3 regions of the Micromonospora pallida genome follow, and region 3 is predicted to be linked to each of the others. Evidence: riboswitches for the same ligand, from Rfam matches in the RefSeq annotation. Region 3 holds a riboswitch; each other region holds the start of a gene.
What was found. A riboswitch is a leader RNA that binds a small molecule or an ion and turns the genes downstream of it on or off. The one in region 3 is predicted to bind cobalamin.
Positions count from the first base shown of each region.

Region 1 (3,264 bases), 3.5 Mb from region 3:
CTGGGCAGCGGCCGCCACCGCCGCGACTAGGCGGTTCGCCGCGCCGTCCGGGACGGGTCAGGGCAGGCGGGTCTCGAGGACGCCGTGGACGACCCGGGTGGCGAGCACCTGCTGGTCGTTGGCGGCCGGCCCGTGGACGACCTTGCCACCGCTGTTGAGCTGGAAGGTGCTGCCGTGCCAGGGGCAGACGACGCACGGGTGGCCGTCGATCTCCCGTACCTCGCCCTGGCCGAGCGGTCCGCTCTGGTGCGGGCAGCGTTCCAGCATGACGGTGACGTCGTCGCCGTGCCGGTAGAGGATCACCGAGACGTCGTCGATCTCGCGGGTGACCAGTTCCCGGTCGGGCAGGGCGGCCAGGTCGCCGACCGGGTGCCAGCCGTCGCCGATCCGGTGCGCCTCGGAGATGCTCTGGTTGACCTGCGCCCCCTGCTTGTACGCCAGGTGCCCGCCGAGGTACGCGCCGGCGCTCGCCGCACCGAGCCCGAGGTACGCCAGCGTCCGCCCCAGGTTGTGCCGGCCGCTCAGCCGGGCAGCGAGCGAGCCGGCGTAACAGGCCAGGCCGACGGTGTTCGAGGCGGCGTGCACCAGCCCCACCCGGCGTTGCTCCCGGTCCAGGGCAGCCCAGTCGTTGAGCCCGGCGACGGCCGCCGGCACGGCACTGGCCGTACCGACGGCCACCAGCGCGGTCGCGGCACGCCGCTGGCCGGGCATCGCGTCGAGGAGGGCGGCGCTCATCCACGCGCCGACCGGCACCTGCACCATCGCCGGGTGCAGCGGGTGCCCCAGCCACACCCCGTGCAGCAGGTCACGGACGCGCTGCGGCCGTAGGGCGGCCTGCACCGCCCGCTGGAGGCGGTCACCGACCCGGTCCAGGCCGGCCGCCTGTTCGATCTTCGTCAGGAGTGCTCGCACCCCTGCCGACTTCCCGGTACGGCAGCCGCCAAACCGGGCGACAGTGACGAATTCCCCGCCGCCACCGCCACCCGCCCGGCGCCCCGCCCCGCGACCGCGCGACGCGGCGAGGCGGGACGACGGCGGCGGGAAGTGTCAGGCGGAGGGCGTCCAGTGGTCGTGGTGGACGGCCTGGGCGAGCGGACGGGCCTGCCGCCAGCCGTGCCGGACCAGGTCGGGTACGGCCTCGAAATGGGTCACCGGCCCGAGGCAGAGCCAGGCGACCGGCCGGATACCGGTGGGAATGCCGAGCAGGTCGGCCAGCCAGGGCTCCCGATAGAAGGAGACCCAGCCGACGCCGAGCCCCTCGGCGGTGGCGGCGAGCCAGAGGTTCTGGATGGCCAGGCAGGTCGAGTAGAGACCGGTGTCGGCGATGGCGTGCCGCCCGAGCACCGCCGGCCCGCCCCGCGACTGGTCGTGGGTGACCACGATCGACAGGGTCGACTCCAGCACCCCGTCGATCTTGATCCGGGCGAACCGTTCGGCCGCCTCCCCGTGGAGGGTGGCGGCGAAGACGTCCCGCTCGGTGCGGACGTGCTCGTGGAACCGGCGGCGCGTGTCGGCGTCCCGCACCACCACGAAGTCCCAGGGCTGGGAGTAGCCGACGCTCGGTGCGGCGTGTGCCGCGGTCAGCACCCGGTGCAGGGCGTCCTCGGGCACCGGCTCTCCGGTGAACTGGGCGCGTACGTCCCGGCGGCGGTGGATGACGTCGTACAGGTCCATGGGCAGGCTCCCGCTGCGCTCGGCCCACCCGTGGCGGATGGGCGCGTGACGCGAGGCCGGTCTTCGGACTCCCGGATCGACGCCGTGCCGTCCGCCTTCCCAGCCCTCGTGGACCAGTGGCTGCGCTGTTCGCGCCTGGACGGTGGCTCCCCGGTCACCGCGGCGGGCCCGTGCCGGATTCACACCGGCTTCCCGATTCTCCCCGCTCGCGCGGGGCACCTCACTGTGTCGTGCCGTCGACCAGGGTAGCCGGAGGACGGGATTACGGTCGCCCCGTCGACGGACGAAACGGCATGGTGTTGCGCATGTACGCGCACACCCTCCGTCCCACGCCGGTCCCCGCCCCGACCGTCGCCCGGCTCGTCGGTGTGGTCGGACGCCCCGACGCCGTACCGCCGCCGCTGCTGATGCTGCTCGGGATGCTCTCCACCCAGCTCGGCGCGGCGGTGGCCAAGCACCTGTTCGGCAGCACCAGCCCCGGCGGCACGACCACCCTGCGGCTCGGCTTCGCCGCGCTGATCCTGCTCGCGGTCGTCCGGCCGGGACTGCGGCTGGGTTGGCGTACCGGCGGGCTGGTGGTCGGGTTCGGGCTGATGCTCGCGTTGATGAACCTCAGCTTCTACGCCGCCCTGCACCGGGTACCGCTGGGCGTGGCGGTGACCATCGGCTTCGCCGGGCCGCTGCTGGTGGGGCTGGCCGGCAGCCGCCGGCTGCTCGACGCGCTCTGGGCGGTGCTGGCCGGGGGTGGCGTTCTGCTGATCAGTGGCCTGGGCGGCTCGGCGGTCGACGGCCTCGGGCTGCTCTTCTGCCTCGGCACCGCAGTCGGCTGGGCCGGTTACGTGGTGTTCGGCGGGGCGGTCAGCAAGCGGGTGCCCGGCGCCCGGGGGCTGGCCCTGGGCATGGCGGTCGGCGCGCTCGCCGTACTGCCGTTCGGTATCGCCGGGAGCGGTGCCGCGCTGGTCGACCCGTGGGTCCTGCTGCTCGGGGTCGGCGTGGCCCTGCTGTCGTCGGTGCTGCCGTACTCGGCGGAGATGTCCGCGCTGCGTCGGATGCCGGCGCGGGTCTTCGCGGTGCTGCTGAGCCTCGAACCGGCGATCGGCGCGCTGGTCGGCCTGGTCCTCCTCGACGAGCTGCTGGCCTGGCCGCAGTTCCTCGGGGTGGCCGGCGTGGTCGGTGCCGCGCTCGGCGCCACCCTGGTCCGCCCCGACCGGGCCTGACCGGCCCGGCTCCTGGCTACCGGCGCGCGGCTCCCAGCGCCCGGCTACCGGCTACCGGCTCCCGGCTCCCGGCTCGCAGCGTCGCGACGACCGCGACCGGGGCGTCTGGCGCGGTGTGCCGGCGGGCGGCATCCTGGTCCGATGGGCGTACGGGTCGAACGCGACGGACCGGTGACCACGGTGATCCTGGACCGGCCGGCGGCCCGCAACGCCGTCGACGGCCCGACCGCACGGGCGCTCGCCGACGCGTTCCGCGCCTTCGACGCCGACCCGACCGCCGCCGTGGCCGTGCTCTGGGGAGCGGGCGGCACCTTCTGCGCCGGTGCCGACCTGAAGGCCATCGGTACGCCCAGCGGCAACCGCGTCGAAGCGG
Region 1 is NZ_FMHW01000002.1:5,724,652-5,727,915, forward strand. Features, by position in the region: gene GA0074692_RS23900 (LysM peptidoglycan-binding domain-containing protein) at 1-30, shown strand, start outside; gene GA0074692_RS23905 (Rieske (2Fe-2S) protein) at 58-912, opposite strand; gene bluB (5,6-dimethylbenzimidazole synthase) at 1,048-1,674, opposite strand; cobalamin riboswitch at 1,712-1,907, opposite strand; gene GA0074692_RS23915 (EamA family transporter) at 1,980-2,891, shown strand; gene GA0074692_RS23920 (crotonase/enoyl-CoA hydratase family protein) at 3,033-3,264, shown strand, end outside.
Region 1: it holds a riboswitch for cobalamin, as region 3 does, so the genes downstream of both, bluB (5,6-dimethylbenzimidazole synthase) here and GA0074692_RS09805 (energy-coupling factor ABC transporter permease) in region 3, are expected to answer to the same signal.

Region 2 (3,264 bases), 3.9 Mb from region 3:
GTCGTACCTGACGCCCGTGCAACGCGGACGCCAGGAAGAGACCCCGGCCGACGTGGATCGCCACGTACGCCCCCGCGAACACCAGGGCACGGTCGGAGAAGGCTCGGGGCGCCGAACCAGCCATCAGGATGGCGCCGAGCATGGCCCAGAGCGTCATGACAACGATGGGCGGCCGCTGCGGATGGTAGAGGTCGGTTGCCAATGCGGTGACGGACCAGACCCACCAGACCGCCATCAGCAGCACCACAGCCTGGAATACTCCGCTCGAGCTGGGATTCCGGGCCAAGGTCTGCGAGGTCAAGGCGAGCGCGGCGACGAAGGCCAGATCAAAAAACAGCTCCAGCAAGGTCGCGCGCTGTGGGCCCTCGCCCTCACGTGCCAGCCCTACCGCCTGATCGGTCGTCATCGGTTGCGCGTCCTAGTTGACTCCGAGGTCGTAGGGGATCGACGACAGTTTCCGGGCAGCGAAACCGGCCGGACCGAGTGACCCAGAGGCCGTCGTCGTCGACGATAGCCAACCTTCGGCTTGAAGTTCCTTAAACGCCTCAATCCAGACATCGTGCTCCGGCAGAAACTTGACCACCTCAGGTCATGTTGTGCCGCTGGTGAGCCTCGATCTTTCGCCGCAACTCGTTCATTCGCCCGCCCGACGCCGCGACACCGCAGGGCGGCGCCGCCGGCCGCCGATGGTGATGACCACGTCGTCGGTGTACGCGGCGTCGACGCTGACCCCGTCGGGGGGCGAACAGGTGCCGCGGCACCCGACGAAACGCCGCCTCTACCGCAGGCGAGGTGATCCGGTTGTCAGCGAGCAACTGGACGGCCTACCGTTGCGGGCCAGCGCCGGACTTCGACCGGACTTCCCCCACACGTACACGCGTCTTGAGTTGTCGCATCAGTCATGCCACCACCACGGCGGCTGTCAATGCCGGCATCCGACCTCGAGCGTCGGACCTACGGCGCTGGCGATCGACCACCGTCGACGGAATGCCTTCCCGCTTACCGCGGGCCATGGTGACAGGCAGCGTCTCCCCTGGTTAGGGTATGGCCGCCGTGGTGCTCGGGAAGCCGGTGCGAAACCGGAGCGGCCCTCGCCACTGTGATCGGGATGCCGGAGGCCACCGCAAGGTCACTGGGCGCAAGCCTGGGAAGGCCGGCCGTCGGCGCACCACCCGTCAGCCAGGAGACCGGCCACGGCAGGAGAACGACTCCGTCCACGAGGTGCTGGAAGGCGGTTCCGCTGTGCGGTCCCCTGTGTCCTGGCGCGTTGCCGCGCCCCTGTCCGTCCTGCTCGTCCTGCTCGGCGGCTGCTCCGCCCCCGACGACGGCCCGGCCACCGCGCCGTCGGGTTCCGCCGGACCCGTCACGCTGACCAACTGCGGCACACCGGTGACGATCACGAAGCCGCCGGCACGTGCCGTGACGATGAACCAGTCCGCCACCGAGATCATGCTTGCCCTCGGCCTGCAGGACCGCATGATCGGTACGGCGTACCTCGACGACGAGGTGCTGCCCGACTACGCCGCCGCGTACGCCAAGGTTCCGGTCCTGGCCAAGGAGTACCCGTCGAAGGAGAGCCTGCTCGAGGCGGAACCGGATTTCGTGTACGCGTCGTTCACCAGCGCCTTCGGCGACGAGGGTGTCGGCGACCGGGGCGAGTGGCAGAAGCTCGGTGTCGGCACGTACCTCTCACCTGCCGGTTGTCCCAAGGAGACCCGGCCGGCGAAACTGACCATGAATGACGTGTTCGGTGAGATCCGGGAGATCGCCACGATCTTCGGCGTACCCGATCGCGCGGAGAAGCTCGTCGCCGACCAGCAGGCTCGCATCGCCCAGGCCAGAGCCGGCGCGAAGAACGCGAAGGTGCTGTGGTGGGACGGCGGCAGCGACGCGCCCAGCGTCGGCGCCTGTTGCGGCGGCCCCGGCATGATCATGGCCGAAGCTGGGGTCACCAACGCCTTCGCCGACCTGGACGGCAGCTGGGCCAACTCCAGCTGGGAGACGGTCGCCGACCGCAACCCCGACCTGATCGTGCTCATCGACGCGAGCTGGGACCCGGCCTCGGCGAAGAAGACGTTCCTGGCGAAGAACGCGACGCTGAAGGACCTGCCGGCAGTAAAGAACCAGCGGTACGTCGTCATCCCGTTCTCTTCGACGTCGGCGGGTGTGCGCAATATGCTCGCCGTCGAAGCCCTCGCCAAGGCGGCGAGCTGACCACGCTCACCCGCCCGCCGGCAGCGGTGGTCACGCCGCCGGTTCGGGCGGCAAGCACGGTCACGGCGACGCTGCTGCTCGTCAGTGGGCTGCTGCTGTCGGTGGGCGCGGCGGTCACGGTCGGACCGGCCGACCTTTCCCTACGTACCGTGTGGAGTGTCATCGCCGACCACCTCGGCCTGATCGACGCCGACGTGCCGTTGCTGCGTGACCACATCGTGTGGCACATGCGGTTGCCGCGGGTGCTCGGTGCCGCCGTCGTCGGTGCCGGTCTCGCCGCCGCGGGCACGGTCATGCAGACCGTCACCCGCAACCCGCTGGCCGACCCGTACCTGCTCGGGGTCTCCTCCGGGGCCTCGCTGGGCGCGGTCGTCGTCATCACCCTCGGCCTGGGAAGCGGCGTCGCCGCGCTCAGCGGCGGCGCGTTCACCGGGGCGCTCGTCGCGTTCGGCCTCGTGCTCGCGATCGCCGGCCGGGCCGTGCTGCGGCCGACCAGAGTGGTCCTCGCCGGCGTCGCCATCGCCCAGCTCTGCGCCGCCCTGACCTCCTTCGTCATCATCTGGGTGGCGGATCCGCACGCCACCCAGTCGATCACCTTCTGGCTCTCCGGTTCCCTCGCTCGCGCCGACTGGACTGCTCTCGGGTGGGCCACGCCGGTCCTCGTCGTCGTGCTGGCCGTCGTGTTCGGGCACGCGCGGGCGCTCAACGCCTTCACGTTCGGTGAGGAGGCCGCCGCTACCCTCGGCGTCGACGTCAGCCGGGTCCGGTGGCTGCTGCTGATCGCCACCGCCCTGCTCACTGCGGTCCTGGTGGCCGTCAGCGGGGCGATCGGCTTCGTGGGATTGATCCTGCCGCACGCCGCCCGCCTGCTCACCGGCCCCGACCACCGGCGGCTGTTGCCCGTCGTGGTGCTCGCCGGCGCCATCTTCATGATCTGGGTCGACACCGCCGCCCGCGCGGTCTTCGAACCCAGGGAACTGCCCGCCGGTGTCCTGACCGCCCTGCTCGGTGTGCCTGCCTTCATCGTCCTGATGCACCGCCGGGAGGTGC
Region 2 is NZ_FMHW01000002.1:6,179,590-6,182,853, reverse strand. Features, by position in the region: gene GA0074692_RS26105 (low temperature requirement protein A) at 1-406, opposite strand, end outside; cobalamin riboswitch at 1,038-1,210, shown strand; gene GA0074692_RS26100 (ABC transporter substrate-binding protein) at 1,255-2,214, shown strand; gene GA0074692_RS26095 (FecCD family ABC transporter permease) at 2,241-3,264, shown strand, end outside.
Region 2: it holds a riboswitch for cobalamin, as region 3 does, so the genes downstream of both, GA0074692_RS26100 (ABC transporter substrate-binding protein) here and GA0074692_RS09805 (energy-coupling factor ABC transporter permease) in region 3, are expected to answer to the same signal.

Region 3 (3,264 bases):
GGCTTCGACGGGTGGCGGTCTTCACCGGGGCGGTCACGACGACTTCGTCCAGGTGTGGATGTTCCACCAGATGCTGTTGGCCACGTCGTGCTCGTGTGGCTCCACCCGGGGCGTCACGCCGGTGACCCCGTCCCGGACCACGTAGGTGTGCTGGAGGTAGGTCAGGAACACCCAGGGCAGGTCGGTGGCGAGCTGCTTCTGGAAGGTGGCGTACGCGGCCTTCCGGGCCGCCGGGTCGGCGTTGGCCCGGCCGTCCCGCAGCGCCTGGTCGACCATGTCGGAGCGGTAGGAGCCGGGGTTGAAGAAGCCCTGGCCGGCGAAGGTCGAGGTGAACAGCTTGAAGGTGACGAAGTCCGGGTCGTACGGGGTGCCGAAGCCCATGACCACCGCGTCGCTGGCCATCCGTGGGGTGATCGCGTCCCAGGTCAGCCCCTCGGGAGTGATCTTGATGCCGACCTTCCGCGCGTCGGCGGTGACCGCGAGGGCGAGTTCCTTGCGCAGGCTGTCGGTGGCCGGGTACATCAGCGCGAAGGCCGCCGGGCGACCATCCTTGACCCGGACGCCGTCCGGGCCGGGCCGCCAGCCGGCCGCGTCGAGGGCGGCGGTGGCGGCGGCCTGGTCGGCGGTCGGCTTGCCGACGATCGCGGGCTCGGCGAACTCCGACGACGGCGGCACCGGCCCGAAGGCGGGCTCCCCCGCCCCGCCGAGCACACCAGTCACCATCGCCGCGCGGTCCACCGCCGCGTTGAGCGCCCGCCGTACGGCCGGGTCCCCGGTGACCGGATTGCCCATCGGCAGCACGACGCCCCGGTAGTCGGCGGTGGGCACCTTGAACACCCGGTAGCCGTCGCGCTCGTCGAACCCGGTGGCCAGCTTCGGCGCCAACTCCGCCGCGTCGAACTCCCCCGCCCGCGTCCGCTGGGCACGGACGTTGTCGTCGGGGACGAACGCCACCACCACGCCCGGGTTGGCGGGCTTGCCGCCCCAGTACCGGTCGTTGGCGGCGAGCACGAGTCGGTCACCGGGAGTCCACGAGGTCACCCGGTACGGGCCGGTGCCCACCGGCTGGCGGTTGAACGCGGCCTTGTTGACGTCCTGCCCGGCCAGCGCCTTCGCCGGCACGATGCCCAGCGTCAGCCGTTGCAGGAACGGCGTGTAGGCGTGCCGGAGGGTGAACACCACGGTCGCCGGGTCGGGCGCGGTGACGGAGGCGAGCATGTCCAGATCGGAGCGGAGCGTCGAGTCGACCTTCGGGTCCAGCACAGTCTGGTAGGTGAAGACCACGTCCTGCGCGGTGAGCGGGCTGCCGTCGTGGAAGAGGACCCCGTCGCGCAGCTTCGCGGTCACCGTCTTCCCGTCCGCCGACACGGTGGGCAGCTCGCGGGCCAGGGCCGGCACGAGCTGGTTGCGGTCGTCCCGGGCGACCAGGCCGTCGAAGATCAGCGAGGCGCCGTCGACCCCGTAGTTCAGCACCGGGTTCAGCGTCGTCGGCTCAGCCGCCGTCGCCACCACGAGGGTGCCGCCGCCGACGCCCGGCGACGTGGCCGTCGGGGCCGAACAGCCGGCCAGGGCCAGTACGCCGACGACGGCCGCCGCCACCCACCGGGCTGGCCCGGCCGGCCACCGGCCTGAAGGGGTACCCATGACACGCTCCCACCGTTGCTCGACCGGTACGACTGCGTCGGCCCGGAACGGCCCCGCCATCCCGGGGCACCATGCGACCCACGCAGAGGCCATCCTCACGTAGTTGCCAAAACTTGGCAATAGCGGCCCAGGGGGCGGAGCGTCATGATGATCACAATCTCCCGTCCCGCCCCTGACCTGCACATCCAGGGCACACGGTGATCGGATGGCGGCCGATCCCTTGCCCCGCCGGGTCGCGGGTGGATAGCCTCTCGCCGTCAAGGTGCTCGGGAAGCCGGTGGAAGACCGGCGCGGCCCTCGCCACTGTGACCGGGGAGTGACCTCCGACTTGCGCCACTGGGCCGACGGCCTGGGAAGGCCGGGGGGAGCATCGATCCGGGAGCCAGGAGACCGGCCTTGACAGTGATCTCGTCCACGAGGTGTTGGAGAGGAAGGTCTCCCATGCACATTGCCGAGGGGTATCTACCCCCGGTGCAGGCCGCGGCGTGGTTCGTGGTGTCCGCACCCTTCGTCGTCCACGGCAGCCGGGCCCTGGTCCAGCAGGTCCGCCGGGATCCCGAAGCCAAGTTGTTGCTGGGAGCGGCGGGTGCCTTCACCTTCGCGCTCTCGGCGTTGAAGATCCCGTCGGTCACCGGATCGTCGTCCCACCCCACCGGCACCGGCCTCGGCGCGGTGCTGTTCCGGCCGCCGGTGATGAGCGTCCTCGGCAGCATCGTCCTGCTGTTCCAGGCGCTCCTGCTGGCCCACGGCGGGCTGAGCACGCTCGGTGCCAACGTCTTCTCGATGGCCATCGTCGGCCCGTGGGTGGCCTACGGCGCCTACCTGCTGGCCCGCCGGCTCGGCGGCGGGCTCGACGTGGCGGTGTTCCTCGCCGCCACGCTGGGCGGCCTGGCGACCTACTGCGTCACCAGCGTGCAGCTCGCCCTCGCGTTCCCCGACCCGGCGTCCGGCTTCCTCGGCGCGGTGGCGAAGTTCGGCGGCATCTTCGCCGTCACCCAGATCCCCCTGGCGATCGGCGAGGGGCTGCTGTCGGTACTGGTGGTGCGGCTGCTGACCCGGGTCAGCGGCGACGAGCTGCGCCGCCTCGGCGTGCTGCGCAAGACCGAGGAGGTGCCGGCGTGAAGCGCTTCGGACGGGTGAACCTGCTCCTGCTGCTGGCGGTGGTCGCGCTGGCGGTCGCCCCACTGGCCCTCGGGCTCGGCGATTCACACGAGGAGCCGTTCGCCGGGGCGGACGCCCAGGCCGAGGCGGCCATCGTCACCGACCACCCGGACTACGAACCGTGGTTCTCCGCCATCTACGAGCCGCCCTCCGGTGAGATCGAGTCGGGACTGTTCGCCCTCCAGGCGGCGGTCGGGGCCGGCTTCCTCGGCTACTACTTCGGGGTCGCCCGCACCCGGCAACGGTTGCGCGACACCGACCGCACCGCCGGCTAGTGTTCGCCATCGACGTCGCCGCGCACACCGGCCCCTGGCGACTGCGGCACCCGGGCGAGAAGGCACTGCTGGCCCTGGGCCTGCTGGGCTGCGCGGTGGCGCTGCCCCCGTGGCCGGGAGCCGCGTTGGCGGGCACCGCCGCCGCGCTGCTGCTGGTCGGTCCGGCCCGGGTCCCGCTGCCGGT
Region 3 is NZ_FMHW01000002.1:2,245,214-2,248,477, forward strand. Features, by position in the region: gene GA0074692_RS09795 (ABC transporter permease) at 1-37, opposite strand, end outside; gene GA0074692_RS09800 (ABC transporter substrate-binding protein) at 34-1,644, opposite strand; cobalamin riboswitch at 1,888-2,057, shown strand; gene GA0074692_RS09805 (energy-coupling factor ABC transporter permease) at 2,086-2,766, shown strand; gene GA0074692_RS09810 (energy-coupling factor ABC transporter substrate-binding protein) at 2,763-3,080, shown strand; gene cbiQ (cobalt ECF transporter T component CbiQ) at 3,080-3,264, shown strand, end outside.